Linked DNA regions of Streptacidiphilus rugosus AM-16. The protein of the gene in region 2 interacts with the protein of the main gene of each other region in a pairwise test. Links are inferred from orthologs where the notes say so. Each region holds a gene or a part of one and is shown on either strand. Other genes may lie near its edges.

What was found.
Region 1: the proteins of BS83_RS20825 (region 2) and BS83_RS02065 interact in binary tests that used the Escherichia coli proteins (3 or more experiments, as listed by UniProt). The link is inferred for Streptacidiphilus rugosus AM-16 from one-to-one orthologs.

What each region holds. Positions count from the first base shown.
Region 1 is NZ_JQMJ01000001.1:459,028-474,187, forward strand. The notes cover bases 8,280-11,279. They hold BS83_RS02065 (ABC transporter ATP-binding protein), read right to left. Parts: upstream 10,311-11,279; coding sequence 9,249-10,310; downstream 8,280-9,248. Other genes in these bases: BS83_RS02060 (TIGR03767 family metallophosphoesterase), read right to left, coding at 8,280-9,183; BS83_RS02070 (ABC transporter permease), read right to left, coding at 10,297-11,157; BS83_RS02075 (ABC transporter permease), read right to left, coding at 11,154-11,279. Also shown: BS83_RS02035 (hypothetical protein), read right to left, coding at 1-180; BS83_RS02040 (hypothetical protein), read left to right, coding at 940-1,878; BS83_RS44915 (hypothetical protein), read right to left, coding at 1,922-2,167; BS83_RS02045 (HAD family hydrolase), read left to right, coding at 2,238-2,882; BS83_RS02050 (ATP-binding protein), read right to left, coding at 2,984-5,767; BS83_RS02055 (aldehyde dehydrogenase family protein), read left to right, coding at 6,055-7,473; more of BS83_RS02060, read right to left, coding at 7,498-8,279; more of BS83_RS02075, read right to left, coding at 11,280-12,074; BS83_RS02080 (ABC transporter substrate-binding protein), read right to left, coding at 12,080-13,225; BS83_RS02085 (ATP-binding cassette domain-containing protein), read right to left, coding at 13,444-15,160. UniProt on the Escherichia coli protein: Part of the ABC transporter complex CysAWTP involved in sulfate/thiosulfate import. Responsible for energy coupling to the transport system.
Region 2 is NZ_JQMJ01000004.1:2,571,857-2,586,832, forward strand. The notes cover bases 11,983-14,798. They hold BS83_RS20825 (glutamate-5-semialdehyde dehydrogenase), read right to left. Parts: upstream 14,143-14,798; coding sequence 12,823-14,142; downstream 11,983-12,822. Other genes in these bases: BS83_RS46560 (SCO2583 family membrane protein), read right to left, coding at 11,983-12,168; BS83_RS20820 (SCO2583/SCO2584 N-terminal domain-containing protein), read right to left, coding at 12,324-12,764; BS83_RS20830 (hypothetical protein), read right to left, coding at 14,355-14,798. In the rest of the region: BS83_RS20755 (S53 family peptidase), read right to left, coding at 1-408; BS83_RS45575 (hypothetical protein), read left to right, coding at 712-2,034; BS83_RS20765 (NADH-quinone oxidoreductase subunit NuoF family protein), read left to right, coding at 2,031-3,512; BS83_RS20775 (helix-turn-helix transcriptional regulator), read left to right, coding at 4,031-4,891; BS83_RS20790 (histidine phosphatase family protein), read right to left, coding at 5,262-5,909; rsfS (ribosome silencing factor), read right to left, coding at 5,906-6,385; BS83_RS20800 (LCP family protein), read right to left, coding at 6,490-8,262; nadD (nicotinate-nucleotide adenylyltransferase), read right to left, coding at 8,259-8,939; BS83_RS46550 (hypothetical protein), read right to left, coding at 9,018-9,164; BS83_RS46555 (hypothetical protein), read right to left, coding at 9,229-9,372; BS83_RS20810 (M48 family metallopeptidase), read left to right, coding at 9,570-10,658; more of BS83_RS46560, read right to left, coding at 10,804-11,982; more of BS83_RS20830, read right to left, coding at 14,799-14,855; proB (glutamate 5-kinase), read right to left, coding at 14,941-14,976. UniProt on the Escherichia coli protein: Catalyzes the NADPH-dependent reduction of L-glutamate 5-phosphate into L-glutamate 5-semialdehyde and phosphate. The product spontaneously undergoes cyclization to form 1-pyrroline-5-carboxylate.

The DNA.
Region 1 (15,160 bases), on a different replicon or contig from region 2:
CCAACGCACCGTGTCCGGTTCGCCGTCGAAGCGGCGGTAATGCCGGTACCGGTTCCTCTTCAGCGACCAGGGCGTCTGGGTCAGATGGTCCACCAGGATCTCGGCCTCCCGCAGGTGACGCGGGGCGGGCGGAAGCAGACGAGAAGTTGACGGCGGAGCAGAAAGCGGAAGCATGTCCACGGGCGTGTCCTCGGCGCGGCTCCCGGCGTCCTCGCGAACCGCTCGCCCGAACGACGAGGCCACGCTGCCGCAAGCGGTGGTCAATGAGCCTCAGCTTGCAGTCGAAACACAGCACCCCACTTGCCCCGCAGACCATCGCAACGGGCACATACCAGCCCCACGAGTCGACGCGACCGGGCAGGACCAGTCAGAGGCAGAAGGATTCACCGTGATCCCGCACGATCACTCCGCTTGGCCGTGCTGCGCATAGGCGACTCCCGCTGCTGCTTCTCTTGGCAGCACCGGTACCTGAATGCAGTCGGTCGCCCCGAACCGGCAGGTACCAAGGGCGGCTCTCCCGGATACCCCACCTCGGCCGAGCGAACTGGCCTTGTTGCCCCAGCACCGGTCCCTTGAGGCAGTGAGTGCGCGGAGGCGTGCATTTGGATGGCAGGTAGAATCGTTGCGCCTCACGTCGGCACTCCGGCGCCACGCCACAGTACGAGGGCCGCTCCCGGGCAACGGCAACGGCGAGGGAGGCAGGAGCGTGACGGCGCAGCTAGTCAGCGGGGCGGACGGTGTGCCCTCACCGCCCGCCGCTTTCCAGAGCCTCGGCCATTCGCAGGGGACTGCGGCCGTGGAGGCTCTGAACATCGCCGCCGACCGTAGGACAGCCGCACTCTCGACCGCCGAACTTGCACATGCCAAGGTCGCCGCAAGCGGGTAGTCTCCCTCGCAACTACGGAGGAGAACGGCCGCTCCGACCCGCCAACCCCGCGCGTGATTCGGAAGATCGACGTTCCGCTCCCGGAGCGCGTGTGGCGCGCCATGGACCCGAACCGGTACCGAGACACCGTCGACTCGATCCTCCTGGACCGCCGAATCGATCCCGACGTCTTCAGGATGCCAGCGCATGAGGTGTGGCAGTGGTGGAACGGCCCAGCCCTGTTCGCTACACGCGACGGTGCTCAGCCACGCCCCTCTGCCGTCCCGGACGAGATTGCGGAACTCCTCGCTGTTCCCGATCGCAAGTTCGTTGACATCCTTCTGCGCGACGCTCGCGAGGCTGAGAATCCGCACCTTGCCCACGACGCCGTTGTCGAACGCTGGGCATCGTCGGCCCCGACGGCCCGGGCTTGGGGCCGCTACGCTGTTGCACAGGCCGAGCGGAAGGCACTGGCTACGCCCTACCTGTCCCGAGGCGCCGCGGTGGAAGCATTGGGCGGCGCTTATGCTGATCTGGCCACACTCAACATGCGCGCCTACCAGGCCCGACGACTCCACCATCGCTACCTGACTCGCGTCTACGCCGATCACTGTGCCCGCCGCCGAGCACTCGTCCCCGACCTGCCCGGCTTGCTCCACGAGGCCTTCGGCCGGCTCGCAGCGGTTGACCCAGAACTGGCCTGCACGATAACCGCCCTGGTCTCCCGGCATGAGCACGTGTGTATGCATGCCGCCAGCGGCTGCCCTTCGTGTCATCACCACCTCGCCGCCGAATCGCGCGCGGCTACGGCGTCCCTCGAGAGCGCCCCCGAGCGGCCGCACGCGGATCCCGCCACCCGTTACGCCCTGCTCACCGATCTGCATGCGGATCTCGTCTGGGCGGTCGCGGACGCAGCGATAGGTGGTCAGGATTCCGCCACCTGCGGCTGGGGATGGGCCGCTTCGGACGGCAGCGATGCATGGGGGGGTGTCCTATGCCGCCAGCAGCGGTGAAGCCGAACTCATTGCACTGTGTGAAGCGGCACGCCATCTGCTGTCACGGCACCCCGGCCGCAAGGTGCTGGTGCTGTGCGACAACAGCCAAGCCGTCGACGCGGCCGCGGCCGCCCTGGCCGCCGGGGACCTTGGCCCCGCTCGCCGGTGCGCCGCGCTGCCCGAGGCCCGCAACCGCCGCTGTGGCGCGGCCGCAGGCAGGTGCGACGGCGTGCTGGGTGCGGAGACAGACGGACTCGTGGCCGGCGGTGCTGTGGTTGCGGCAGCTCAGCTTGGCAATGACGCTCACTATGTGGGGGCAAGGGCCCGACGCCAGGCACTGCACCCTCTTCGCCGCTGGAACCAGAGGAGCCGTCGTCATGCCTGCTACCGTTCCCGCCGCGCCGCCGAAGGCCGTGCTCACGGACTTCGCCGGGGTGCTCACCACCAACGTCTTCGTCTCGTTTCGGGCCTACTCAGCGCGCGTAGTGGGCGACCCGTTCACGGTGGAGTCGTTGCTGTTGGAGGACGCCGGCGTCCACCAGGCGCTGGTCGATCACGAGTGCGGACGACTCTCGCAGGCGCGCTTCGAGGACCGCCTTGCGGCCGCCCTTCGGGCTCGTGGGGCCGACGTGGAGGCGGAGGGCCTGCTGGCCGCGATCAACGCGGACATCCGGCCGGACGAGCGCATGGTGAAGGCGGTGAGCCGCCTGCATGCTGCGGGCGTGCCGGTGGCGCTGGTGTCCAACGCAATCGGCGACGAACTCTATCGGGGCGTCGACCTCGCAGCCCTGTGCGATGTCGTGGTTGTCTCCAGGGAGGTCGGTGAGCGCAAGCCCGGCAGCCGCATATACGCGATCGCGTGCGAGCGCCTGGGCGTTGCACCGGAGAACTGCTTGATGATCGACGATCTCCGGCCGAACCTCGACGGTGCGGCTCGCCTGGGAATCCGAGGCCTCCACCACGTCGACAGCCAGGCGACGGTTCATGTCCTGGAGCAGCTCTTCCCGAGGGCATTTGGCTGAACCTGTCATGCGACGGTCCCGCCAACCCGAAAGGATCATGGCAGATCTGTGCGGCACTGGGATCGCGGCCCGGGCTGCCGGGGTCCGGACGGACGTGCCTGTCAGCCGGCCGGGGCCATCACAGTGCGCAACTGTCGACGCGAGCGGAGGTCCAACTTGGTGTAGACGTGCCCGAGGTGGTACTCCACGGTCTTGGCGCTGACGTAGAGCTCCTTGGCGATCTCCTGGTTGGTCAGGCCCTGCGCGGCCAGGTGCGCGACCGCGCGCTCGCGGTCGGTCAGTTCGGCCAGCGCCCCCCGCGAGCCCTGCCGCGTGCTGGACGATCCGCCGGCAGCCAGCATGTCATCGAGGCGCTGAGAGAAAGGGACCGCACCAAGAGCGTCGTAACGACTGCGCGCGGCACGCAGATGTTCTGTGGCGACATCCCTCCGGCCGCTCTCGGCGAGCAAACGGCCGTAGGCGTGCTCAATGAACGCCCGGTGCAGCGGCATGTCGTCCCGTGCCGCCGGAAGGGCAATGCCCTCGCGATAGCAGCTCTCCGCCGCCTCCAGGTCCCGTCGGCCCTCCGCCACCAGTCCTTCCAGCCACCGGATGCCCACGCGCAGGCTCGGGACATCGAGCTCTTTGATCCGCACCAGCGTATGGGCGGCCTCCTCAACGTCACCGACGCTGATCTGACCTTCGGCGAACAGCGGCATCCAGATCAACCGCCAGGAGAACACGGACCCCACCTGGGGACCGTCGTGGATCGGCTGCAGCGCCCGGAACATCCCCTCGCGCTCGCCCCGCGCCTGGGCCAGCACCGCCGTCGCGAAAGCCGGATAGACGATGTCAGCGAACACAGCACTGTCACGCGCCGCCTCCGCTGACGCCCGACAGTGCCTCTCCGCAGCCTGCCAGCGCCCCTGTCCTGCGGCCACCATGGCGGCCACCGCCTGCCCGGGCGCCTGACCCGACAGCGGTCCGTTGGTGGCTGCCAAACCAAGCGCCCGTTCGGCGCTGATGAGCGCCTCCTCCCACTGCCCCGACCAGTACTGGTGAGAGGCGAGCATGAAGTAGTCCGTGGCCCGTACATCGGCCACATGCCCGTCACGCTGTCGTCCGGTCAGCGTGACCAGGTCCTCCGTGGCACCGCGCAGGTAGCCCATGGCACCCCGGGCGATACTTCTGGCTCGCAGCAGGGAACTGTCCTCCAGCGGCACGGCCTCGGAATCTGCAGGCAGATTCGGGTGGCGGGCCTCGAAGCCCCGAAAGGTGTCGCCAGCCCCGTCGACCCACTCCGAGGCCAACACCCACAGATACTCGGCGTATCCCACGAATTGGGGGTCGGGAGGGCCGATCTCCAGAGCCTGACACAGCGGCGGCAACGCGTCGGCCCCTCGGTTCTGCCAGACATGGACCCCTCCGAGCCAGGCCAGGGCAAGGGCCGCCGTTTTGGTGTCTCCCGCCCTGCCCGCCTGAGCGACTGCTGTGGTCAACAGGTCTTCCGCCATCGCGTAGGCACCCCGCCCGAACGCGAGCCGGCCCAGGACGCTGCTGCGCGCCGCCGACGGCGCGCACTGCTCGATCGCGCTCTCCAAAGCGAACCCCCGCTCGTAGTCACTGGCCTGCAACAGTTGAGTGACTGCGGTCAAGATGCGCCCCTCCCGGACGGGCAGCTGCTCGGACAGATCCGCTGACCACAGCAAGAGGGTGGCGGCGCGGGCAGCCCGGCCCACGGCCGCCTGCCGCTGGGCCTCGGCCTGCAGCTCATCGGCCAAGGCAGCGTCCGCATGATCGGCGGCGGCGACCCGGTGCGCCCAGGAAGCGCCCACGTCCACCATGGGCGCTGCCGCACGATGCAGTTGGCGTCGGCGCGTGGGCAGGATCGCCTCGTAAACCGCATCGCGTTGCAGGGCGTGCCGCAAACGGACCGGCGTGCTGGGGATGTCGGGCCACCACTCGAGCAGGCCCAAAGCTAGCGCAGGCCCCAGCGCCGCGGCTGCATCCGGGATCTGCGCGACTTGCGCGGCCACCCCGAGGGGTACCTGGGCGTTCAGAACGGCCAATGCCTCCACCAGGCTGCGGGAGTCTTCGCCCAGTCCGGCGAGGATCTGGCGCACAACCGCGGCGAGGGATCCAGGCACCGGCAGGGAGCTCCGTGGATCGGCCAGTGCCCGCGGCGACGCCTGGGAGAACAACGACTGAAGGTAGAGCGGATGGCCGCCGGTGAAGCTGATCAGCCGCTCCGCCGCCTGCGCGCTCAGCTCGGCCGTACCCTTCGTACGAGCCAGGGCCTCCACCTCCTCCCGGCCCAGCCCGTCCAGGGACAGCACAGTGGCATGCTCGACACCCTTCAGCAGACGCTTAGGACCCGTGACGCCAGCCGCCTGCTCCCTGGCCAGCGCCGTCCCTGCGGGCGCGGTCCGATTCGTCACCACGATTAGGATCCGCTCGGTCCACCAGCGCCGTACCAGGAACCTCAGGACGGCCATCGACTCCTCATCGATCCACTGGATGTCGTCGACCACCAGCACGATGGGTCGTCGCTCCTCAAGGGTCCCGAGCAGTCTCAGCACCTGGCTCCCCACCTCGGGCGCGGATGCGGCATCGACGACCCGCTGCAACATGGAGTAGTCCTGCAGTTCCGCCCGTGGTACCCGGTGCAGCAGTTGGCCCACGACACCGAAGCGGTAGTCCTTCTCACCTGCATCGCAGCCCGCCCACCACTGCTCGAACTCCTGCATGGCGGTCAATGCCTGCCGTACCAGGGCAGTCTTTCCGATGCCGGCCTCTCCCTCGACCACCACCAACCACGGCACACCCGCCGCGCACTGGACAGCGCACTCGGCCAACGCGGTGAGTTCGGTGCTGCGCCCGACGAATCCGGAGTATGCCGACTCCATTTTCGATACCAGCTCTCTTCTCGGCAGCCCCTTGGCCTGCCCGCCTGTCGGCAGTCACGATATTGTGTCCGGCTCTCAGTTTCGGGCGCGCCGTGCCGTTCGCCCCGTCTGATGTCCTTGGCCTCTCCGATCCTCGCTCGCGAGCGCGTGTGCCGTCGAAAGGGGAGTGGGACACGTCGGTGGAACTTGCACTCGTCCGATCGAAGGCATTGACTGGCGGAACAGGTCCATCTTTCTCCCATCACGGCATCGGCGCGTGACCGCACGACGGCCCGGAGGGACACCCGGTGGAGATCTACACCGACCAGTACATCGGCGGCAGCTGGCAGCCCTCCCGCGGTGCGGAGGGGATCGAGGTGGTCAACCCGGCCACGGAGGAGATCCTGGCCGTCGTGCCCGCCGGGACGGCGGAGGACGTGGACGCCGCCGTCGCCGCCGCGCGCGGCGCCCAGCGGGGGTGGGGGGCGACCAGCCCCGAGACGCGGCTCGGGTATCTCACCGCGATCAGGGACGGCCTGGCCGCCCGCCAGGGCGAGATCGCCGAGACCGTCACCGCCGAGCTCGGCTCGCCCATCGGCTTCGCCACCGCCGTCCAGGCCGGGCTCCCGCTCGGCGTGGCCTCCGGCTACCTGGACATCCTCGCGAACTTCGAGTTCACCGAGCGGGTCGGCAACTCCACCGTCTACGCCGAGCCCGCCGGCGTCGTCGCCGCGATCACGCCGTGGAACTACCCGCTGCACCAGATCGTCGCAAAGGTCGTCCCCGCGCTGGCCGCGGGCTGCACCGTCGTGCTCAAGCCCGCCGAGGACACCCCGCTCGTCGCGCGGCTCTTCGCCCGGATCGTGCACGAGGCCGGGCTGCCGGCCGGGGTGTTCAACCTGGTCACCGGCGTCGGCGCGGTCGCCGGCGCCGCGCTCGCCGCACACCCCGACGTGGACCTGGTCTCCTTCACCGGCTCCACCGCCGTCGGCCGCTCCATCGCCGAGCAGGCCGGACGCGGCGTCAAGCGGGTCGCCCTGGAGCTGGGCGGCAAGTCCGCCAACGTCGTGCTGCCCGGCGCGGACCTCGCCCGGGCCGTCAACGTCAACATCGGCAACGTCTTCGCCAACTCCGGCCAGACCTGCAGCGCCTGGACCCGGCTGCTGGTCCACGAGGACCAGTACGAGGAGGCCGTCGCGATCGCCGCGAAGGCCGCCGCCAAGTACCTGCCCGGCGACCCGACCGCCGCCGAGACCCGGGTCGGTCCTGTCGTCAACGCCAAGCAGCGCGAGCGGGTGCTCGGCTACGTCCGGCAGGGCCTGGACGCCGGGGCGCGCCTGGTCGCCGGCGGCGTCGAGACGCCGGAGGGCTGCGAGCGGGGCTACTTCGTCCGGCCGACCGTGCTCGCCGACGTCACCGCGGAGATGACGGTGGCCCAGGAGGAGATCTTCGGACCGGTCCTGTGCCTGCTCGCCTACCGCGACGAGGAGCACGCGCTGGAGCTGGCCAACGGCACCGAGTACGGCCTGGCCGGCGGCGTCTGGGCGGCGGACGAGGAGACCGCCGTCGCCTTCGCCCGGCGGATGGACACCGGACAGATCGACATCAACGGCGGCCGGTTCAACCCGCTGGCCCCGTTCGGCGGCTACAAGGGCTCCGGCGTCGGCCGCGAGCTGGGCCGGCACGGCCTGGAGGAGTTCCTCCAGACCAAGTCGCTCCAGTTCTGAGACAGGGCCACCCTGGCGGCACCGTCAGGTGCTCCTGGCGCCGCTGCTGCGCCGCGCGGTCGTGCTACTGCGAATCGGCACCGGGAGGTCTACGTTGCGGTCACCCGGCGTGCCCGCCAAGGGGGTGCCTGGTACGCCCCACGGCACGTTGGCGGCGAGTTCGCGGTGGAGTGAGGCCAACCGGGCCCGCCCTTGTGCCAGGTTCGGGCTGAGCGGAGAGTCGTGGTCGACCATCGTGCACACCACAGACAGGGTCCCGTCGCCGTTGTCGACCAGTTCGACAAGTCGTGCCTGGGACGGCCAGCCCATGACCGAGCCTGTTGTCACCTCCCAGAAACCTCCATATCCGGCCGGGTCAGGCCGCGGCTGGACCTGGTTGATGTGCCGGTGGCCGTTGAGCCACACCACCACGTTCGGGAATCGATGAAGCAGTGCGACCAGCTCCCCTCCCTGGACCAGGGGTCGGGGCTCCTGAGCTCGGTCGGGCAGGGCGTGGCGGTCGGCAAAGGTGTCGGGACCGTGGTGGGACAGGATGACGACCGGCCGGTCCTCGTGGGAGCTGCGTGCCTCGCGACTGTCGCCCGCCCGGTAGCGGGAGTGCACCTCGATGAGCCGCTGCTCCAGCCAGTGCTCCTGTACCGCGTCCAGGACCCCGTCAGCGCCGCCTTGTGGGCAGGCCGTGTCGAGGCAGATCAGGCGTACCCCGGAGGCAGGGTCGTCATACGCGTAGTAGGCCGAGCTGTCGCGGATGTTGTCGCTGGTGAAGCCGTGCCCATGCGGATGGCCGGCACCGAAGTGCGCTGTGACGAATTCGGCACGGGTGATGCCCCGCCGCGCGTCGTCCGGTGTGACAGGCAACTGCCGACCCGTCAAGAAGGCTTCCGGGCATCTGATGAACATCTCCAGTGCCCGGTCCCGGTCCAGCTGCTCGGGCGGGTCGACGGGCTTGCGCCCCCCTACGAGGTACTCCAGCACGTGCCGGGTCTGCGCCCCGACACCTTGGACAAGCGCTTCGTGGTTGCCGTAACAGCCCAGCCAGGGGAACCCCAGACCGGGTGTGTCGAACTCGGTGAGCGCGTCGTCGAGCAAGCCGGGGTAGGAGGGGAAACCGTACTGCCCGGTCCACAGGTCAACACCGTGGGGACTTTCCCCCTCGGGCCGCCAGAAGATCTGGTCGGGCCAGTCGGTACTCTGCACTCCCTCGTAGGACGGACCGCCGGATCCCGGCCGGACACGGCCGCCGTCCATGAGGGCAAGGAACATTTGGAGCTCGTTCCACTGGGCGTTGTCGATCGCATCACCCGTGATGACCGCCATGGTCAACGGGGTACCGGTGACCGGGCCGCCGTTCAGTTGGCGGAGGGTGCGCGCGAGGGCCTCCACGGCGTGCACGACCAGCGCCTCCTGCGGGCGTTGCACCGGCAGTAGGGCGGCGAATCGCGGATCGCCGAACTCGCGCTGGAAGAACTCGAACCGGGCGGGCGATTGAACGTCCGCGATCTGGAGGTCGGTCATGTGGGCGAAGCAGAGCAAAGGTCGGCGGTCGGGAGGCGCGGGCGGCTGCCAGCGTGGACCGACCAGGTTGTTGCGCACCAGGTGGGGCTCGCCGGCGCGATGCTCCAACCACCGGTAGGGGAGCGCGGTTCCCCGGCGCAGGATCCGGCCGGGGCCGATGGTCTGGTCCAGAGTGGTGAGGGACGTTCCGCCCATGGCTGTCACCTTCCGACGAATCTGCTGAATCCTTTGAACCCGAGGCAGGCGTCCCGGGGGTCTGCCTATGCGCGGAAAACGAGCGGCGTGTCCGGTTCCAGCCGCAGTGACACCCGGGTGCCGGTGCCGTGCTGGTCTGCGGGCCAGGAGGGGATGTCCACCCGTACGGTCTGTTCCTCAGCCGATGGGTCCAGCCTTACACTCAGGCGGGTCACCGGGCCGAGGAAGCTGCGGGCGGTCACGGTGCCGGTCAGGCTCTCGTCCGGGGAGCCTTCGGTGGTGGCGATGGTGATCTCCTCGGGGCGGACGACCAGCTGTACCGGTGTGCCGGGGGCGAACTCGGCGGCTGCGGGTACGGGCATGCGATGCCCTCGCACCACCACGTGGGCACCCTCGGTGACGGCCGGCAACAAGTTGTTGGCTCCGACGAACTGGGCCACGAACGAGGTCGCCGGTTCTCGATAGATCGTCGAGGGGGCTGCCAGCTGTTCCAGCCTGCCGGCCGCCATCACCCCCACCCGCTCGGAGATGGAGAGGGCCTCTTCCTGATTGTGCGTCACGAACAAGGTCGTGGTCCCCAATTCGGTCTGGATGCGGCGGATCTCCTCGCGCAGCGCGACGCGGACGTTGGCGTCGAGCGCGGACAACGGCTCGTCCAGCAGCAGGATCTTCGGAGCCACGGCGAGCGCGCGGGCCAGCGCCACGCGCTGTTGCTGGCCGCCGGAGAGCTGGTTGGGGTAGCGTCCGGGCTGGGCTGCTAGCCCCACAAGTTCGAGGAGTTCCAGAGCCCGAGCGCGGCGGCGGGAGGGGCGCTGGCCGCGCACCCGGAGCCCGAATTCGACGTTTCCCAGGGCCGTCATGTTGGGGAAGAGGCTGTAGCTCTGGAAGACCATGCCCATGTCCCGCTTGTTCGGCGCTGTGCGGGTGATGTCCGCGCCGTTCAGGACGACCTGCCCGCTGTCGGCGGTCTCGAATCCGGCGATGATACGCAAGGTGGTGGTCTTGCCACAGCCGCTCGGGCCGAGCAGGCTGACGAACTCGCCCTCGGCGAGGGCCAGGTCCAGGCCTGCCAAGGCGCTGGTCCCGCCGAACGACTTGTGGATCGCGTGGAGCTCAAGGTGACCCATCGCTGACACCCTCCTTGGTGCGGTGTCCGGCGAAAGAGATCGCCAGCAGCAGGGTGAAGGCGAACAGAATTGCCGCGAGGGACACTGCGACGGACAGCTCGGCGTCGGTCTGGCCGAGCATGTTGATCTCGACCTGCAGGTTGGTGAAGTTCAGCAGCGAGGCAAGGGTGAACTCGCCGAGGACCAGCGCGACCGCGAGGAACGACGCTCCGACCAGGCCACCGCGGATATTGGGAACCACAACCCGCAGCAGCACCGTCACCCCGGAGGCCCCCAGGCTACGAGCGGCGTCAGTCAGCGTCCGAAGGTCGATCGCGGCCAGGCCCGTGTCGATGGCCCTGTAGCTGAACGGGAGAACCAGCACGATATCGATGAAGGCGAGAGTGAGCGGCGAGTCGCCCAGCAATTGGGCCACCCTGGTGTAGATCGGGGCGATGCCGATGACCAGGACGATGGCGGGGATCATCAGCGGCAGCAGGCACAGGAACTCCAAGAGTCGCTGGAGCCGGGGGAGTCGCAGACGGACCCAGACGAGTGTGGGTGTCAGCAACACCAGCATTCCGGCCACGGTGAGCCCTGCGAGGGACAGCGACGTGGTGGCTGCGGAGATCAGTTCGGGGGTGTCGCCGATCGCGGCCCAGGCTCTGAAGTCGTGTCTGCCGTTTTCCTCACGGGTGCTGAATTCCACCATGGCGGCCAGCGGGAGCAGGAAGAACGCGCCTAGCGGAAGCAGGATCGCCCAGCGCAGCAGTGTCCGGCCCGGCAGGCCGCGCCGTTTGCCGGCGTGCGGGGGCACGGCTCCGGCTGCGGTGAGTGGCGCTGGGTTCAGGTCCGGCGGTCCGGTCATCGCAGCCACCGCGAGGCGCGGCGCAGCAGCAGTCCGTACAGCCCCATCACCACGGTCACCACCACGATCATGGTGCAGCCGAGTGCTTTACCCACGTTTTCCTGGCCGAGCACCACCTCACTGGTAAGGAAAGCCCGGATCTCCAGAGGGACAATCGGGTTCCCCTGGGACACCAGGGCGGCGGCGGTCGCGTACGCGGAGAAGGCGTTGGCGAACAGCAGGAGCCCGCTGCCCAGGAAGGAGGGGGCCAGGATCGGGCCCGCCACGTGGCGCCAGTAGTGCCAGGGCGTGCCTCCCAGGCTGGCGGCGGCCTCGCGCCACTGCGGGCGCAGGCCGTCCAGGGCGGGAAGGAAGACGATCACCATGAGGGGGATCTGGAAGTAGGAGTAGATGAAGATCAGCCCCGGGATGTCGTAGAGCCATACCCCTCCGGAGTAGATGTCGATGTTCAGGTTGTCCCGGAGGAACTGCGTGACCAGTCCCGTGATGCCGAAGGTCGCGATGAATGCGAAGGCCAGCGTGACACCCCCGAACTGAGCCAGGACGCCGCAGGCGGAATTCACCCCCCGGCGCAGCACACCGTCCGGTCTCGCGGTGGAGACCGCCCACGCCAGCAATGAGCCCAGCACCATGCCGATCACCGCGGATGCAGCCGACAGTTCGATAGTGCGGACGAACGCCTCCCGGTACACGCCCTGGGTCACGACGCGGAGGTTGTCCAGGGAGGGCCGTCCAGCGTTGTCCTCGAACGAGCCGACGACGACGATCAGGGTGGGGTAGATCAGAAAGACGCCGACGTAGGCCAGGAAGGGGAGAACGCCCAGGTAGGCGGTGAGGGCGGGCAGTCGGCTCCTCAGAGAGTGCGTTGGGCGCTGCGGGGCTCCTTCGGGCCCGGCGGGAGAAGCTGAGGCTGCCATGTGGGTCACCCGATGGCGCTTGCCCAGTGCTTCGAGAGGTACTCCGAGGCCGCGGCCAGCTGCTGCGGTGTCAGGAAGACCGGAGTTCCGGCGCGGGGCGGAAGTTTGGCCAGAGCAGCCATATCGAGCGTTCCGGCCTTCTGCATCGTGTCGGCGCGGACCGGGCGGGCGAAGCCCTCCAGGAAGCTGTTCTGGCCCTCGTCGGAGAAGAGGTACTCCTGCCACAGTCGGGCTGCGGCCGGGTGCACAGCGTTCTTGTTGATCGCCTGGGCGTAGTACGAGCCGACGACTGCGTTCTTGGGGACGACGACCTTCCAGTCGATCTTGCCGGCGAACTGGGCGGTCGTCGCGGCGTTCAGGTAGTCCCAGTTGAACACGACCGGCGTCTGGCCGCTCTCGATGGTCGCGGGAGTCGGAGTGATCGGCAGGAAGTTTCCCTCCTTGTGCAGGGTGGCGAAGAAATTCACGCCAGGTGCGATGTTGTCCGGGGAGCCGCCGCTTCCCAACGACGCGGCCACGACGCCGTAGAAGCCGGCGGCGGCCTGGGTCGGGTCACCCTCGAGCGTGACCTTGCCCCGGTAGGCGGGTTTCAGCAGATCCTGCACTGATGTGGGTGCGGGTACCTTCGCGGCGTCGTAGCCGATAGACATGTAGCCGCCGTAATCGCTGGTCCACAGCCCACTCGGGTCCTTGAGCTGCGAGGGGATGCCCTGCCACGTCTGTACCTGGTATGGGGCGAACATGCCGGTATTGGCCAGCACCACGTTCTGGCCGAGGTCGAAGACGTCGGGCGCACGGTCGGTGCCCGCCAGCTGCTTGGCTGTGTTGATCTCCTGCTGGCTGGAGGCATCGGGCTGACTCGACACGACCTGGATGCCGTACTTTTTCTGGAAGTCATTGATGATCTTGCCGTAATTGGCCCAGTTGGGGGGCAGTGCGATGACGTTGATCTTGCCCTCCTTCTTCGCCGCGGCCACCAACGCGTCCATGCCACCGAACGCTGCCGCCGATGTCGCGGCAGGCTTGCCGGAGCCGGTCCCCCCTGAGGGGTGCGAGCTGCTGCAGGCACCCGCCAGCATCAGCGCGCAGCAGGTGATGCTGGTGATCAGGGTGGTATGTCTCAACGGCACGGCCGACCTCCTCGCCTGCATGACGGGCCCGGCGGTCGGGCACGGATGGGCCGCTGCCGCACGGCCTTCGCCGTGCGGCAGCCCGCGTTCTCGGCCCTGCCTGCAGCAGTACACAGTTCCAGAGCTTCAGTCTGCCGCCGTCTGCATGCCTTCTGCGAGCGGCGCGCGGCAGGGCGACTTCTGTCACCCGATCGGAGGAGGGGTGCGGGTTCCGGCTCGAGGCGCTGCCGGAGGCAAGATCAGCCTTGGCGCATGATCTCGGGTTCGTGACGGCGCTGGAGCCGCAGGATCACCAGGGTCAACACGACGCAGAAGGTGAGCAGAACTCCGCAGTTCAACAGGAAGACGGGCGCGGAGTGGGCCCACAACGCGTCGAGCGGCGCCTCGACCCCGGTTTGGGAGAAGAAAGGGGACAGATGGGCGAGATCCACGGGATCGCCCGCGGCTGCGACTCCCCATCGGGCGGGCATCAGCCAGGCGACCTGCTCCAGGACGGGTCTGCCGTTCAGCCGGAAGATCGCGCCAGTGAAGACGATCTGGACGACGGCGAACATGACCAGCAGCGGCATCGTCTTCTCAGCGGTTTTGACCAGAGCCGAGATGGCAAGGCCGACCAACATCGAGACGAAGCCGAGCAGGACCACCCCGGTGGCCATTTCCACGGCGGGTTGCCTCGCGAGGACGAGGCCCGTGCCGGGCAGCTTGCGGACGCTGAACGCGACGTACGAGATCAGCACCCCCTGGACGAGACTGATGACGCCGAGCACGAGGACCTTCGACATGAGGTAGGCCGAGCGGGACAGACCCGCCGCACGTTCGCGTTCGTAGATCGCGCGTTCCTTGATCAGCTCGCGGACGGAATTGGCTGATCCGGACAGGCAGGCGCCGAATGCGACCACCATGAGGATCAGCCCGGCGAAGTCGTTGCGGCCCCAACCGGGGCAGGCAGTCAGCCCGCACCCGTAGTCGGGGATCACCGTCGACACCCCGCCGAGGACCAGAGGCAGGAACAGAGACAACGCCATGAAGCCCCGGTCGGAGGCGATCACCGAGAGGTAGCGGCGGGTCAGGGTGCTCAGCTGGGAGCTCCACCGCTGCGGCCGCGCCGGGCTGAGCCGGAGGGAGGAGGCTTCCGGCACCGTGGGCGTCGAGGTGTCCGCGCCTGCGCAGTACAGCCGGTAATGGGCGGAGGCGCGGTATCGTCCCGCCCAGTCGAAGTCCCGGTGGCTCTCGAACTCCTGGAAGACATCGGCCCATGTCGAATAGCCGAAGTAGTCCAGAGCCTCCCCCGGCGGGCCGAAGTAGGCCAGCGAACCGCCCGGCGCCATGACCAGCAGGTAATCGCACATGGAGAGTTCGGCCACCGAGTGGGTGACCACGAGGACGGTTCGCCCGTCGTCAGCGAGACCGCGCAGGGTCTGCATGACCTCACGGTCCATGCCCGGGTCGAGCCCGGAGGTGGGCTCGTCGAGGACGAGCAGCGACGGCTTGGTGAGGAGTTCCAGGGCCACTGAAACCCGCTTCCGCTGGCCGCCCGAAAGCTGGGCGATGCGGTGGTCCGCGCGGTCGTCCAGACGCAGGTCGCGAAGAACCTGCTCGATCCGGCGTGTCCTTTCCGCCCGCCGCGTGCCGCGCGGAAAGCGCAGCCGGGCCGCATAGGCGAGGGCCTTCCGGACGGTCAATTCCTTGTGCAGGATCTCGGACTGCGGCACCACGCCGATGCGCTGTCGCAGCTCGGCGAAATCCTGATACAGGTCCACCCCCTCGTACACCACGCTCCCTTGGTCGGCGGGGTGATAGCCGGTCAGGGCTCGCATCAAGGTCGACTTGCCGGAACCCGAGGGGCCGATGATCGCCGTCAGCGTCCTGCAGGGCACGGAGAAGCTGACGTCATTGAGTCGCCCTCTTCTGCCGTGTTTCTGCTTGGCGCCCACTGTCAGCCGATGGGCCGAGAAG
Region 2 (14,976 bases):
CACGGCGAGGTAGTGCGCGTTGCTCTCGGTGATCCGGAACCCCGCGCCCACCAGCCAGGCGCTGACCGTGTCGAGCTGCGCACGGCTCGGGGCGAAGCGGTCCTGCACCTGCTGCGGCGTCAGATAGTGCCGATAGGACACCGACCGGGGGTCGGAGACGGCGTGCGCGGCGGCCGCGAGAGCACCGCGCTCGCGGCCCGCCAGGTAGACGCGGGCACTGACGGCCGCGCTGTCGGGCACACTGCCCTGGTCGGCCTGGGGTGCGGTCCAGACGGGCGCCGAGCCGGGCAGCGGGATCCGCTCAGGCCGTGCTTCGGCGGCGCCGGCCGCGGTGGGGAGTGCGGTCGCGGCCGTGACGCCTGCCGAGAGCAGGGCGGCCGCCAGGGCCAGGAGCCTGGAGCGACGCATGGAAGGGACACCTCTCTTGTCGGTACGCGATCCACTGGAGGATGCGCCGACGGAGGGGCCCCGCAGCAGGCGTGCGGCTGATCGCGCCGGGGATGGCCTGATTATTCATCAGTTCGGGTTGATGTTGGCCTGATTCGAGCGCGTGTGCGCAAATGGTGCACACCACAGGGCGAAAGTGTGCAGATTTCGAACGAATCATCAGACAGTCGTTTCGCGGGGAGAGGTCTCGCTAGCATCACGGGCACATCACGACACCACGACATCACGGACATCACGGTCCGCGAGTGATCGGAGGCCCCGGAGATGACGAACAGGCTGAGGAAGAAGCAGCAGCGGAGCGGGGGGTTGCCGTTCCCGGTGTTCCTGCTCGCGGTCTGCGCCGCCGTGACGGTGGGCGCGACCTCCGTCCGGGCGCTGACGGCCGGCGGGGGCGGCGCGGGGGCGGCGGTGGCCGGCACCGCCGAGCGGCTGATGGCCTTCCTGGACTACTTCGCCGGCGTCTTCACGCTGTTGTCGCTGACGGCGGCGGTGGTCTGCGGACTGGCGGCGACGGACCGGCTGGTCCTCACCCCGCGGCTGCGCGTCGCGGCGCAGTCGGTGCACCGCGCCACCTCGGTCGCCGCGGTCGGGTTCCTGGTGACGCACATCGCCGTCAAGGTCGCCGAGAACGACGCCTCCCCGCTCGCCGCGCTGCTGCCGTTCGGCGGAGGCGCGACCTTCGCGGTGGGCCTCGGCACGCTGGCGGCCGACCTGCTCGTCCTGGCGGCGGCGACGGGCGCGGTTCGCGGGCGCTTCGCCGGCTCGCGTCGGCCCTGGCTCTGGCGGGTGCTGCACGCCTCCGCCTACGTGTGCTGGCCGCTGGCGCTCGCCCACGGGTTGACCGCGGGACGCGCCGCGGCGGTCTGGGTGCTCTGGAGCTACGGGGTCTGCGCGGCGATGGTCGCCCTGGCCCTGCTGGTGCGCGCGCTCGGCGCGACCGACCGCCGCACCGGTCGTGGCCGGCGCAACATCCTGCACGCCCACGCGCCCGCCGCCCCGTCGCGGGCCGCCCTCAACGCGCTCCGCTCGCTCTCGGTCGAGCACGAGCCGGTCCCCTACGCGGCGCGGGCCGCCGAGGAGCCCGCCGAGCAGCCGGCGCCGCAGCCTCTGGAGCAGCCGGTGCAGCCGGTGGTGGCTCAGGCCGCGGCCGCGGAGCCCTTCACTTCCTCCTTCTCCGCCCCGTGGCCCGACGCGCGCGAGCATCCCGTCCTGGCCGAGACCCCGCCGCACGGCATCCCCATGCCGGCCTGGCCCTACGCCGGGGTGCCGGCCGACTGGACGGCGGCCGCGTCCCCCGGCGCCGACGCCTTCGGCCGGCCCTTGCCGACGATGGCCGCCGCCCCCTACCAGGACCAGTCCTCCGGCTGGCCCAGCGGCGAGTTCCCCGCCTACGCGACGGCCCAGATGCCGGTGCAGGGGATGGGCCAGGGCATGGGCCAGATGATGGGCCCGGACATGGATCAGCTCCTGGGACAGCTCCCGGTCCAGGGAATGGGTCAGGGAATGGGTCAGGGCATGGCTCAGGGAATGGCTCAGGGCGTCGGTCCGGACGGGGTGCCGGACTGGCACGCGTGGGTGGGCCGGTGACCGACGCGCTGACCGTGCCCGAGGTTCGCCGCCTCGGGCCCGCCCGGCTGACGGCCGGTATGGACCGCTGGGACCGCCTGGACCTCGCCGCGCACCGGCGGACCCACGGACCGCTGCCGGGCCTCGACCGCGCCGAACTGCTCGCCCTCGCCGACCGCGTCGATCTGCGCGGGCGCGGCGGGGCGGGCTTCCCCTTCGCCCGCAAGGCCCGCGCCGCGCTCGCCGCGGCGGGGCGCAGCGGGCGCGCTCCGGTGCTCGTCGTGAACGGCACCGAGGGAGAGCCGCCGAGCGTCAAGGACGCGACACTGCTGGCCCGCGCACCGCATCTGGTGCTCGACGGGGTCGCCCTGGCCGCGGCCGCGTTCAACGCGGTGGAGGTCGTGATCGCGGTCGCGAGCGGCAGCGCGGCGGAGGTGTCGGTCCCGGCGGCGATCGACGAGCGGCTGCCCCCGCTGTCGATGCCCGCACCGACGCGCACGCTCTGCCTGCCCGAGCGCTTCGTCTCCGGCGAGTCCAGCGCGGTGATCCGCGCCGTCAACGGGGAGGCCGCGCTCCCGCTCACCCGGCCCGCCCGGGCCGCGGAGGGCGGTCCCGGCGGTGTCGCCGGCCGTCCCACCCTGCTGAGCAACGCCGAGACCTGGGCCCAACTCGCGCTCGCCGCACGGCTCGGCCCCGACGGCTACGCCGTCGTCGGCACGCCGGACGAGCCGGGCACGCTGCTGGTGACGATGAACCGCGCCCCCAGTCAGCCGCTCGTCGTGGAGGTCCCGGCCGGGGCCTCGCTCGGCGTCCTGCTCGACGCCTGCGGCGTCGACCCCGGCGCGGGCGTCCTGGTCGGCGGGTACCACGGCGCGTGGCTGGCGCCCGACACGGCCACCCGGACCCCTCTCTCCCGGGCGGGGCTCAGCGCTGCCGGAGGCGCGCTCGGGGCCGCGAGCATCGTCACCATGCCGAACCGGGCCTGCGCCCTCGCGGAGGTCACCGCCGTCGCGGCCTGGCTGGCCGCCGAGTCCGCCGGCCAGTGCGGCCCCTGCCGCCGTGGCCTGCCGGAGACGGCGGAGGCGCTGCGCGACCTGACCCGCGGCATCGGCTCCGCCGACGCGGTCCGCCGCGCGGCGGCGATCGGCCGCGGACGCGGCGCGTGCGCCCACCCGGACGGCGTGGCCCGCTTCGTGCTCACCGCGCTCACCGTCTTCGCCCAGGAGGTCGCCGCCCACGAGTCGACCGGGAGCTGCGGCCGTCCGCAGACGTCCGCGACGCTGCCGCTGCCGCACCCCGCGGGCGAGCGGCTCGCGGTCGACTGGGCCCGCTGCTCGGGTCACGGCCTCTGCGCCTCCCTCGCGCCGGACCTCATCGCCCTGGACGCGCACGGCTTCCCCGTCTTCCGCGACGAGGGGCCGCTGGCCCCCTGGCAGCGGCACCAGGCCGACCGCGCGGTCGCCCAGTGCCCGGCGCTGGCCCTGCGCCTCGGCGGGTAGCGCCGGGCGCGGGATCGCGACGGTCACGGAGCGGGCGGCGCAGCTGCGGCGGTCGGCCACCCGGGACGGACGCACCGGCTCCGCCGCGGAAGAGCTGCTCGCCCCTGCCCGCCGGGTCGGACCGGGGCGTCCCGGTGAGGCCGCGGGAGCGGTGGTCCGGAGAGCACTGCCCCGGGGCCGTGGCGCGGCGGCGAGGCGGTCCGGTGGGCCCAGGCGTGCCGGGCGCGCGCGTGGAGACCGCGATCCCCACGGACCCACGGGAATTCGCGCACCCACCGAAAACCGCAGAGGGCCGGAATCCGTTCAGGATTCCGGCCCTCTCGCCATTCTGTGGAGCTACGGGGAATTGAACCCCGGACCTCTTGCATGCCATGCAAGCGCTCTACCAACTGAGCTACAGCCCCGCACGCCTCGCGGCGATGTGCCTACTGTACACGCTGGCGGAGGCCGCCCACCAATCAGTTCGGCCGCCGAGCACAGCCGCTCCCGGTGTCGGTCACGTCCGGCACGATGGGGCCATGACGACCGACGCCACCGATCGCCGCAGCCAGCTCGCCGCCTTCCTCAGGGCGCGCCGGGCACGGGTCACTCCGGAGCAGGTCGGCATGGCCCCGGGGCTGCGCCGGCGGACGCCGGGCCTGCGGCGGGAGGAGGTCGCGCAGCTCGCCGGCGTGGGGGTGACCTGGTACACGTGGCTGGAGCAGGGCCGTCCGATCAACGCCAGCGAGCAGGTGCTGGCGTCGATCGCCAGGACGCTCGACCTCGATCTCGCCGAGCAGGCGCACCTGTTCCGTCTGGCCGGGCTCCGGCCCGCCGCGCCCGAGTCCTCCGAGTGCGCCACCCAGCCGCAGGTCCAGACGATCCTGGACGCGCTGGATCCGCTGCCGGCGGCGATCAGCACCGCCCGCTACGACATCCTGCGCTGGAACGCCGCCTACGAGTCGATCTTCCCCGGGGCGACGCTCTCGGACGCCTACCGGCGCAACTCCCTGTGGGCGGCCGCCGTCGTGCCCGACTGCTGCAGCGCCTTCGTCAACCGGGACGAGGAGCTGCCCCGGATGATCGCCGTGCTGCGCTCCAACTACGGCGACCACGTCGGCGATCCCGCCTGGGAGGGGTTCATCGCCGATCTCGTCGACGCCAGCGAGGACTTCGCCAGGATCTGGGCGCAGCAGGACGTCGCGCTGCAGTCCTCGCGGCTGAAGGTCTTCCGGCACGGCGCGGTGGGCGAGCTGCGGATGACCGCGACCAACCTGCAGGTGGTGGGTATGCCCACGGCCCGGATGGTCGTCTACACGCCCAACGACGAGGAGAGCCGGCTCCGCATCGAACACCTGCGGGCCCATCCCGGTCTGCCGGTGACCGACCACACGCATTGACGCCCCGCGGGGAGCAGGGCGAGGAACGGGAGGAAAGCGAGAACCGCCCCCGGCGCGGGCCGGGAGCGGTTCTCGATGATGTGGAGCTACGGGGAATTGAACCCCGGACCTCTTGCATGCCATGCAAGCGCTCTACCAACTGAGCTACAGCCCCATGTTGCTGCTCTTCTTTTGTTCTGCTCTTGTTCTGCGTGGAGCTACGGGGAATTGAACCCCGGACCTCTTGCATGCCATGCAAGCGCTCTACCAACTGAGCTACAGCCCCATGTTCCGCGTCCGTCCCGCGCTGCGAGCACCTGCGAACAGGGAAGACTTTAGCGGTTGGGAGGCCGAACTGCGAAATCCGGCCCCTCCCCCTCGGACCAGGGGCTCACGTGTCGTCGCCGATCACCGGCTCCGGCAGCGTCCCCGCGTTGTGCTCCTCCAGGCGCCAGCCGCGGTAGCCCTCGCCCAGGACCGACCAGCAGCAGTTGGAGAGGCCGCCGAGCGCCTCCCAGCTGTGCGGCTCCAGGCCGATAAGGCGACCGATCGCCATCCTGATGGTGCCACCGTGGCTGACCACGACGAGGGTGCCCTCGTCGGGCAGCCGGTCGACGGCGTCCTGCACCACGGGGACCGCCCGGTCGGCGACCTCCGTGTGCAGTTCCCCGCCGCCCCGGCGGACCGGCTCGCCGAGCTTCCAGAGGCGGTACTCCTCGGCGTACTGCGCCCGGATCTCGTCGTTGGTCAGGCCCTGCCAGCTGCCGGCGTAGGTCTCCCGCAGCCCGGGGTCGTGCTTGACCTCCAGACCGGTGACCTCGGCGAGCTGCTGCGCGGTCGCGGACGCCCGCTGCAGGTCGGAGGCGACGATGGCGTCCGGGTTCAGGGCCGCCAGCAGGCGCGCCGCACGGCGCGCCTGGGCGAGGCCCGTCTCCGTCAGCGGGATGTCGGTGCTGCCCTGGAACCGTCCTTCGAGGTTCCAGGACGTCTGGCCGTGGCGCCAGAAGACGACGCGCCGCCCGCCGGCCCGGCCGCTCAGCGCCGCGCCTTCGTCGCGGCTTCGGCGGCGAGGACCGCCTCCACGTGCGCGAACTCACTCGGCTGCTCGACCGGCGCCTCGTCGGACTCGGCGGCCCGCTGGCGGCTGGCCTTGGCGTCCTCCGGCAGCTCCAGCTCGGGGCAGTCCTTCCACAGCCGCTCCAGGCTGTAGTAGGCGCGCTCCTCGGAGTGCTGGACGTGGACGACGATGTCCAGGTAGTCGAGCAGGATCCAGCGGCCCTCGCGCTCGCCTTCCCGGCGAACGGGCTTGACCTGGTGCTCCTTGGCGAGCTTCTCCTCGATCTCGTCCGCGATGGCCTTGACCTGGCGGTCGTTGGGCGCCGAGGCGAGAACGAAGGCGTCGGTGATGGCGAGGACCTCACTGACGTCGAAGGCGATGATGTTGTGGGCCAGCTTGTCAGCGGCGGCCTGGGCGGCCGTGGAGACGAGTTCGAGGGCCCGGTCAGTTGCGGTCACAGCATGCTTTCCGTCAAGGGGTAGATGCCTCCAGGATCTCATGAATCGCCGACGGCCCGCGAAGCCGTTTGCTCCGCGGGCCGTCGTGAACGCGTCCCTGCTGGTCAGCCGTTCGGCTTGTAGTCCTTTCCGAGGGTGACCAGCACGTCGACCGACTGTCCTGCGGCGCCCTGCCGCACCGCCGTGGCCGGCAGCCCGAGGCTGGTGGCCACCCCGAGGGCGTCGGCCTTGCGGGTCGGGTCGGTGTAGGTGATCTCGCTGGTGCCGCGGGTCGCGGCCTTGGTGACGCCGGGGACGAGCGTGAAGCCCGCGTTGGTGACCGCCGCCTGGGCGAAGTCCGAGGCCTTGCTGTTGCCCGTGGCGTCGACGAGCTGGACCCTGGCCGCCGTCTGCTGGCCGTTCTGGCTGTTGACCTTGCCGTCCAGCAGCCCCGAGACCATGGCGGTGGCGCCGCTGCCGAGGGTGCCGTTCGACTGCACCGGCAGCGACTCCGTCGCGTACGCGCCGGCCCGGGCGTCGGTGGAGAGCTTGGCCAGCAGCGCGCCGAGCGCCGCGTCGGAGAGCGAGGGGTCGGCCACCGCGCCCATGTGGTCGATCTGGGCGGCGGCGGACGTCGGATCCGTCGGCATGGCCTTCACCAGGGCCTGCAGCATGATGCCGAAACGCTTCATCTGGACCGCGTCGCTCTCGCCCTTGGCCTTGTAGGTGGCGAAGGCCATCGCCGCGGCGCCGTTCAGGGTGGCCTGGCCCGGGGAGACCAACTGCTTGCCGTTGACCGTGATCGCCACGTCCGAGTCGATCTGGACGCCGCTCACCAGGTCGACCAGGTTCTGCAGGAACGGGGTCTGGATGTCCCAGGTGGCCGAGATGTCGGTGCCGAGCAGCGTGTTGATCCCGGTACGCGTGCCGAAGGTGCCCTGGTTGGTCACCGCGGAGGAGAGGGTGACCAGTCCGCCGGAGCCGTCCGAGGGGATGCCCAGGTCGCCGGGGAGCAGCAGGGTGACGCCCTTGGCGGGCGAGGGCTCGGAGACCAGCAGCGCGCTGTAGATGTTGTGGTTGAGGTCGTGCAGATGCACCGCGACGACCTCGCGCTTGGTGCTGGCGGCCACCGTGGTCGGGTGGGAGCCGAAGATCTTGCCGGTGGCCCAGAGGTAGCCGACCGAGCCGACCGCCACCAGCGCGAGGGCGACCAGGCCCGCGACGGCCCGGCTGCGCAGCTTGCGGCGGCGCTCGTCGCGGCGCTCGCCACGGGTCTCGGAGAACTTGACCCAGTCGATGACGTCCTCGGACTCCTCCTCGTCGTCGACGAAGGTGAAGGACTCCGTGGCGTAGGCGGGTCCCTTGCCGGGGGCGCCCGGTCCGGGCGCGGCCGCGGCGGGCTCGGCGGACGGCTGCTGCGGCGCCTGGCGCTGCGCGGGCCGCTGCGCCTGCTGCTGTGCCTGCGGGGACGGCTGCGGCTGGTAGGCGGGCGTCTGCCGGTACTGCTCCGGCTGCTGGTACGCCTCCGGCTCGTAGTAGCCCTGCTCCTGGCCGTAGCCGGGCTGCGCGTAGCCCTGCTGGTCGTACTCCTGCCCGCCGTACGGCTGCTGACCGTAGGACGGCTGGGCGTAGCCCTGCTGCTGGTACCCGCCCTGGCCGTAGCCCAGGTCCTGCTCGCCGTAGTGCGCGTGCTGCTGCGAGGGCTGCGCCTGCTGCTGCTCGTACGGGTCGTAGGCAGGCTGCTGCTGCGGGACCTGCTGCGGCTGCTCGGGGAAGACCCACTCGCCCGTGTAAGGGTCCTGGTACGCCTGCTGGTAGGAGGGCTGCGGCGGCACCTGGCCGTAGTACTCCTGGTACTCCTGGCCCCCCGGTCCCCTGCGGTCTGCGGTTCCGGTCACGCCGCCCCTATCCCAGTCGCCTCGGTCGGCCCGCTCCGGTCGGCCGGCTCGGTCTCGGCGTAGAGGCGACGCTTGTCGATGTAGCGCACCACGCCGTCCGGAACCAGGTACCAGACCGGTTCGCCCCGGGCGACCCGCTCGCGGCAGTCGGTGGAGGAGATGGCGAGCGCCGGGACCTCCATCAGCGACACGCCGCCCTCGGGCAGGCCGGGGTCCGTCAACGTGTGACCTGGCCGGGTGACCCCGATGAAGTGCGCCAGGTCGAAGAGCTCCTGCGCGTTGCGCCAGGAGAAGATCTGCTCCAGGGCGTCGGCCCCGGTGATGAAGAAGAGGTCCGCGTCCGGGTGCAGGGCCTGCAGGTCACGCAACGTGTCGATGGTGTACGTCGGGCCTTTGCGGTCCACGTCGATGCGGCTGACCGAGAACTGCGGGTTCGAGGCGGTGGCGATGACCGTCATCAGGTACCGGTCCTCGGCGGGCGAGACGGGCCGCCGGCCGCTCTTCTGCCACGGCTCGCCGGTCGGCACGAAGACCACCTCGTCGAGGTGGAACAGGCTGGCGACCTCGCTGGCCGCGACCAGGTGGCCGTGGTGGATGGGGTCGAACGTGCCACCCATCACCCCGAGCCGCTTCTTCTGGGGCTCGGCACCGGCCGGAGACTCGGCGTGCTCTCTCATAGGCGGTCACCCTACGCGATCCGGCCGGGCCACGACCGTCCGCTCGTGACCCGACTGCCGACCGTGACGGACCGGGGACTAACGGTCCTTGTTGAAGCTCACGGTGACGACCAGGAGCAGGATCAGGATCAGCAGGGCGCCACCACCGGTGAGCCACGGCTGGAGCGAGTCGTGCAGGCCGTTGCCCTCGGCGAGCTGGGCGACGGTGGCGGCAGGAGAGGTCATCAGTGGTCGGACTTTCTGACTCGGTGGCAGATGTGGCAGGTGGTGCTCATGCTACGCACTCCGGTCAGTCGCGGTAGCCGCGCAGCAGCAGCCACCCCAGGAGCACCACTCCGACGATGGCGGCGATGACGATCCAGCGCAGGAACGACCCCGGTCCACTGCCGTCGGAGATGGCCGCGAGCTGAAGCAGCGCGTCGGTGGTGTGCATGGGGAAAGCCCTTCGAACGGAGAGGTGGCGCGTATCGAGACTAGCCCCGTCCCTACGGGAACCTCACACCGGCCCGGAACGTCTCCCCCGTGAGGGGACGAGCAACAGCGTGACGGAGTGACTTTCAGTCCAGTCCACAGGACAGCGGGGGTCGGTGGCAGGCGCCGGGTCCGCTGTGTCCCGGGAGGAAGCAGCAGATGACCCAGCCCAACGACAGCAGCAGCGTGCCCAGCCGCACCCGCAAGCGTTTCCCCGGGATCTCCACCCGGGCGTGGGAGCACCCGGCCGACCGTTCGGCGCTCGTCGCGCTGCGCAAGCTCAGCGGTTTCGACGACATCCTGAAGAAGCTCGGCGGCCTGGTCTCCGAGCGCGCGGTGCGGCTGATGTTCCTGGCCTCCGCGGTCCGCGCCTCCGAGCGCCAGTTCCCGCACCTGCACGAGATGGTCAGGGACGCGGCCTACATCCTCGACCTGGAGAAGGTGCCGCCGCTCTACGTCACCCAGGACCCGATGCCGAACGCCATGTGCATCGGCATGGACAACCCGGTGATCGTGGTGACCACCTCGCTCGTCGACCTGCTCGACGAGGAGGAGATGCGGGCGGTCATCGGCCACGAGGTGGCGCACGCGATGTCCGGCCACGCGGTCTACCGCACCATGCTCATCATCCTGACCAACATCGCGCAGCGGATCTCCTTCATCCCTCTGGGCGGGCTGGCCATCATGGCGCTGATCACCGCGCTCAACGAGTGGTTCCGCAAGGCCGAGCTCTCCTGCGACCGCGCGGGTCTGCTGGTCGGCCAGGACCTGCAGGCCTCGATGCGCGGCCTGATGAAGCTGGCCGGCGGCCACCACCTGCACGAGATGAACACCGACGCCTTCCTCGAGCAGGCGGAGGAGTACGACCGGGCGGGAGACCTGCGCGACGGCGTGATCAAGCTGATGCAGGTGCTGCCGCAGTCGCACCCGTTCGCGGCGGTCCGGGTCGCGAAGATCAAGCAGTGGGCCGAGAGCGACGAGTTCAGCTCGATCATGGCGGGCGCCTACCCGCGCCGCGAGGACGACCAGAACACCTCGGTCCGCGAGCAGGCCAAGGCGGCGGCGGACTCGTACGCGCAGTCCTTCAAGGACACGAAGGACCCGCTGATGGTCCTGATCCGCGACGTCGCGGGCGGCACCGCGGACCTCGGCGGCAAGCTGCGCGACGTCTTCGCCGGACGCGGCACCGCCGGCTCCGAGCAGCAGCCCCCGGCCGACGGCGAGAACGGCGGCGGCAGCGCGTCCTGACCGTCCCTGACGGACCGGCGCGCCCGATCCGCCGAGAGGGCCCTCCAGCGGCGCTGGAGGGCCCTCTCGCATGTTCCGGCGGGCGGCGGGCCCAGGCCTTGGGCTCCGGCTCCGGCTCCGGCTCCGGCTCCGGCTCCGGCTCCGGCTACAGGCTGCGGGTGAGCTGGCCGCAGACCGTCCAGGCGCTGCGGTTGTGGTCGAAGGGGTCGATCCCGTTGGGCGTGACCGGTGCCGTGGCGCCCGGGCTCGCGCCGGGCCGGGCGGTCGCGCCGGAGGTCGCGTTCGGCTTGGCCGCCGCGTGCTGCTGCACCGGGAAGAGCGGCTGCAGATAGGCGCTGTTGTCCGCGTCGCAACTGGTCGCACCCGCCTGCACCACCGAGTCGACGAGCTGGACGTGCCGCCCCGCGATGTCGTCCGGCGTCAGCCAGTAGGTGAGCGAGCGGCGGACGGCGAAGTAGACGATCGGGACCGGAGCGGCCTGGGTCGCCGTCGGGGCGCCGGAGGCGGATCCCGCGCCGGGCGTCGCCGTGGCCGAGGCGGAGGGCTGCGCGGTGGGCGAGGCCGCCTGCTTGGGGCTGAGGGCGTAGAGGAAGGTGTAGTCGCTGGTCACCTGGAGGGTGGTGCTGTCCAGCTCCTGGTAGGAGATCTTGCCGGGCGCCACCAGCACCTGGTCGGTGGCGAGCTGCACCTTGTCGGGATCGAAGCGGACCATCCATCCGGTGGCCTCGTGCAGCTGGTCGTTGGCCGGGTGGTTCACGCTGGTGTCGAACTGCGGGTACTGGCCCGGGGAGATCCAGTCCCTGACCGGATCGGTGCTGTGCCCCACCAGGACGTCGTGGTCGAGCGAGGAGGCCCTCAGGTAGCCCTGGACGGTCTGCAGGGCGGAGAACACCTGGTCGTGGTTGAAGTGCTCGGTGTGCCGGACGTTCGGCAGGTTGAACCCGGTGTCGCCGACGGCGAGGAACTCGCCGTTGGGCAGGCCGGCGTAGGCGGGGTCGAGGCTCGGCGTGGAGGAGCCGGTCGGCGAGGCGGAGCCCGAGGGCGAGGTCGGTCCGGCGCTCGCGCCCGATCCGGCGCCCGCCGCGGGGGACCCTGAGGCCGTGCCCGCCGACGCGCCGGAGCCGGACGGCTTCGGGCTGCCGGTGGCCGCGCTGCTGCGGCCGGTGGGGATGCCCGAGGGGCCGGGCTGCAGCGGGATGATCTGGACGCTGAGGTTGGCGGCGACGCCGGAGACCGGGGTCGGGTACGGGTGGCGTACCCCCATGTAGACGGCGGTGGCGAAGGCGAATCCGATCAGCAGCATCAGCGCCAGCGCCTGGCGGGGCAGACCCCCGCGCGAGCCGCGGCGTCGGACGGAGCGATGCGCGCCGGAGAGGCGCTCGCTCGCCGAGAGCTCCTGGATCCGCGCAGCCCGAATGAACGACTCGTCGAACACGACGGGTCGGAACTCGTCCTCGCCCCCGGCGCCGCCCTCCGGCTCGCCCTCGGGGGGCTCTGCCCGGCCACCCATGTCTCAAGGGTAAATCGCGTCGGCGGCAGTGGAGAGGCCCGGCCCCGACAAGTTCTGTTTCAGAATTGACCTTGATTGTCCGTCAGCCGACAGACAAAAGGGACATACGCCACATTCGCCCCGAAATGCTGGCACACATGTGCGATGGCTTGCTGTCAGCTGTGCACGAGGGCCGAGGGTGCCGGCGCCGACGGGCCGGGCGCGTGCGTGGTGCCCGGGGCCGAACCGCCCGACGCCCGGTACACCGCCGCGGCGGCGCCCAGGACGGCGACGATCCCTATGATCACGAGCATCACCCGCGCCAGCATCCGCTGCCAGCCACCGGTACGGCTCGGCTCGTAGGGCAGCGGCTTGAGCTCCAGCGGCAGCCCGTCCGGATCGTCCTCGTCGTCCGCGACCATGGCGTAGTCGAAGCGCGGCGTCCGCGTCGGACCGCCGGCCAGGGCGCGCTCGTGCGCCGAGGGCTCGTGCACCAGTGCCGAGCGGACGAACGCCTCGTCGAACACCACGGCCGCGAACTCCTCGTTCGCCGGGTCGTGGTCGTCGTCGTCCGCGCCTTCGACCCTGTCGAAGCCGCGGTCGGGACCGTCGGACACAGCATCAGCGTAGGGCAGCGTGCCCGCTTTGTCTGCGGGTTCTGCGGGGTTCGGCGCGTCAGCGGCGGATGTGGCCGTCCCCTGTGACGATGTACTTCGTCGAGGTCAGCTCCGGCAGACCCATGGGGCCGCGGGCGTGGAGCTTCTGGGTGGAGATGCCGATCTCCGCGCCGAAGCCGAACTGCCCGCCGTCGGTGAACCGGGTGGAGGCGTTGACCGCCACCGTCGTCGCGTCGACCAGCTGGGTGAAACGGCGGGCCGTCGCCTGAGAGGTCGTCACGATCGCCTCGGTGTGGCCGGAGGACCAGAGCCGGATGTGGGCCACCGCGTCCTCCAGCGAGTCCACGACGCCCGCGGCGATGTCGTACGAGAGGTACTCGGTCTCCCAGTCCTCCGGCGTCGCCGGCACGACCACGGCCTTGCTGCCCTCGCGCTCGGCGACCTCCTGCACCCGCGGGTCCGCGTGCACGGTCACCCCGGCCTCGGCGAGCGCGGCGAGGGCCAGCGGGAGGAAGGCGTCCGCGATGTCGCGGTGGACCAGCAGCGTCTCGGCGCTGTTGCAGACGCTGACGCGCTGGGCCTTGGAGTTGATCAGGATCTCCACGGCCATGGCCAGGTCGGTCTCGGCGTCCACGTAGACGTGGCAGTTGCCGGTCCCGGTCTCGATGACGGGGACGGTGGACTGCTCGACCACGGTGCGGATCAGCGAGGCGCCGCCGCGCGGGATCAGCACGTCGACCATGCCCCTGGCCCGCATCAGCTCCTGGACCGAGTCCCGGCTCTCCCCCGGCACCAGCTGGACCGCGTCCGCGGGCAGGCCTGCGCCGCCGACCGCGTCGCGGATCACCTCGACCAGCTTGCGGTTGGACGCGATGGCGGAGGAGGAGCCGCGCAACAGGACGGCGTTGCCGGACTTGAGGCAGAGCGCGGCGGCGTCGACGGTGACGTTGGGCCGAGCCTCGTAGATGATGCCGATCACCCCGAGCGGCACCCTGACCTGCCGCACGTCGAGCCCGTTCGGGAGGGTGTAGCCGCGCACGACCTCCCCCACCGGGTCCGGCAGCCCGGCGACCCGGCGCACGTCGTCGGCGATGGCCGCGACCCGCTCCCTGGTCAGCGTCAGCCGGTCGATCACGGCCTCGTCCGTCCCGGCCTCGCGCGCCCGCGCGACGTCCTCGGCGTTGGCCTCGACGATCTCCCTGGTCCGCACCTGCAGCGCGTCCGCGATGGCGAGCAGCGCGTCGTCCTTCGGCGTCCGCGGCAGCGGCGCGAGCGTCGCGGCGGCGGCCTTGGCCCGGTAGGCGGCCTGCAGGACGGCCGACTTCGGCAGCGGCGACGGCAGGTCGGGCGAGGGGAACTCGGCGGAGTGGCTGCTCATACGCACAGCGTAAGCCCTCCCACTCGACCCCCCGGATCCGTTTCCGCCGTGTGAGACGCACGACGCGCCCCAGGGGCGCGAGGAACTGCGCGACAAGCCACTGACGAGCGGACGGCCCTCACCGAGCAGGGCCGTCCGCACAGGGTGGTTGCTCGCGCAGTTCCTCGCGCCCCTGGATGGTGCAACTTCTGCGCGTCGCCGTCATGGGCCCGTCAGTACGGGTGGACGCCGCCCAGGAAGGCAGGAGGTTCGCCGTAACCCTCGGCGATGCGCTTGTGGTAGGTCGGGCGGTCCACGACTTCCAGACCGACCACCTCCCACGGCGGCAGCGCCGCCGTGACGCGGTGTTCGCCCCAGAGCCGCAGTGCCATCGCCGCCGCGTCCTGGAGATCGTCCGCCTGTTCCCAGTAGCGGATCTCGGCGTGGTCCGCCGCATAGCGCGCGGTCAGGAAGGGCGGATGCTCGTGGGCCAGCTGTTCGAGCCCCTGCTTCAGCTGCGGCAGCGGCGTCACCCGGCCCGCCACGTTCAGCACGACGTGCCATATCCGGGCGCGCTGCCCGATCTCCGCCGCGCTCGAACTCGGCGCGACCCGTTCCGTCGGGCCCTCGTGCCCGGCCGACGCGGGTGGAGGGGGCGCCGCTGCGCCGCCCTGGATACTCGTCAGCACCACCCCGGAGCGCTCCCTGCCGCGTCCGTCGTTGTCACTGCCCACGGGCCCCGCACCTTGGCGCCTGCGTCCCACCGGCGGCCTCCTGTCGGCGATTGGTCCCCGCGGTCCGGGCAGCCGCCGCCGTCCCTCAGCCGGACAGCACGACGAGGTCGTCACGGTGCAC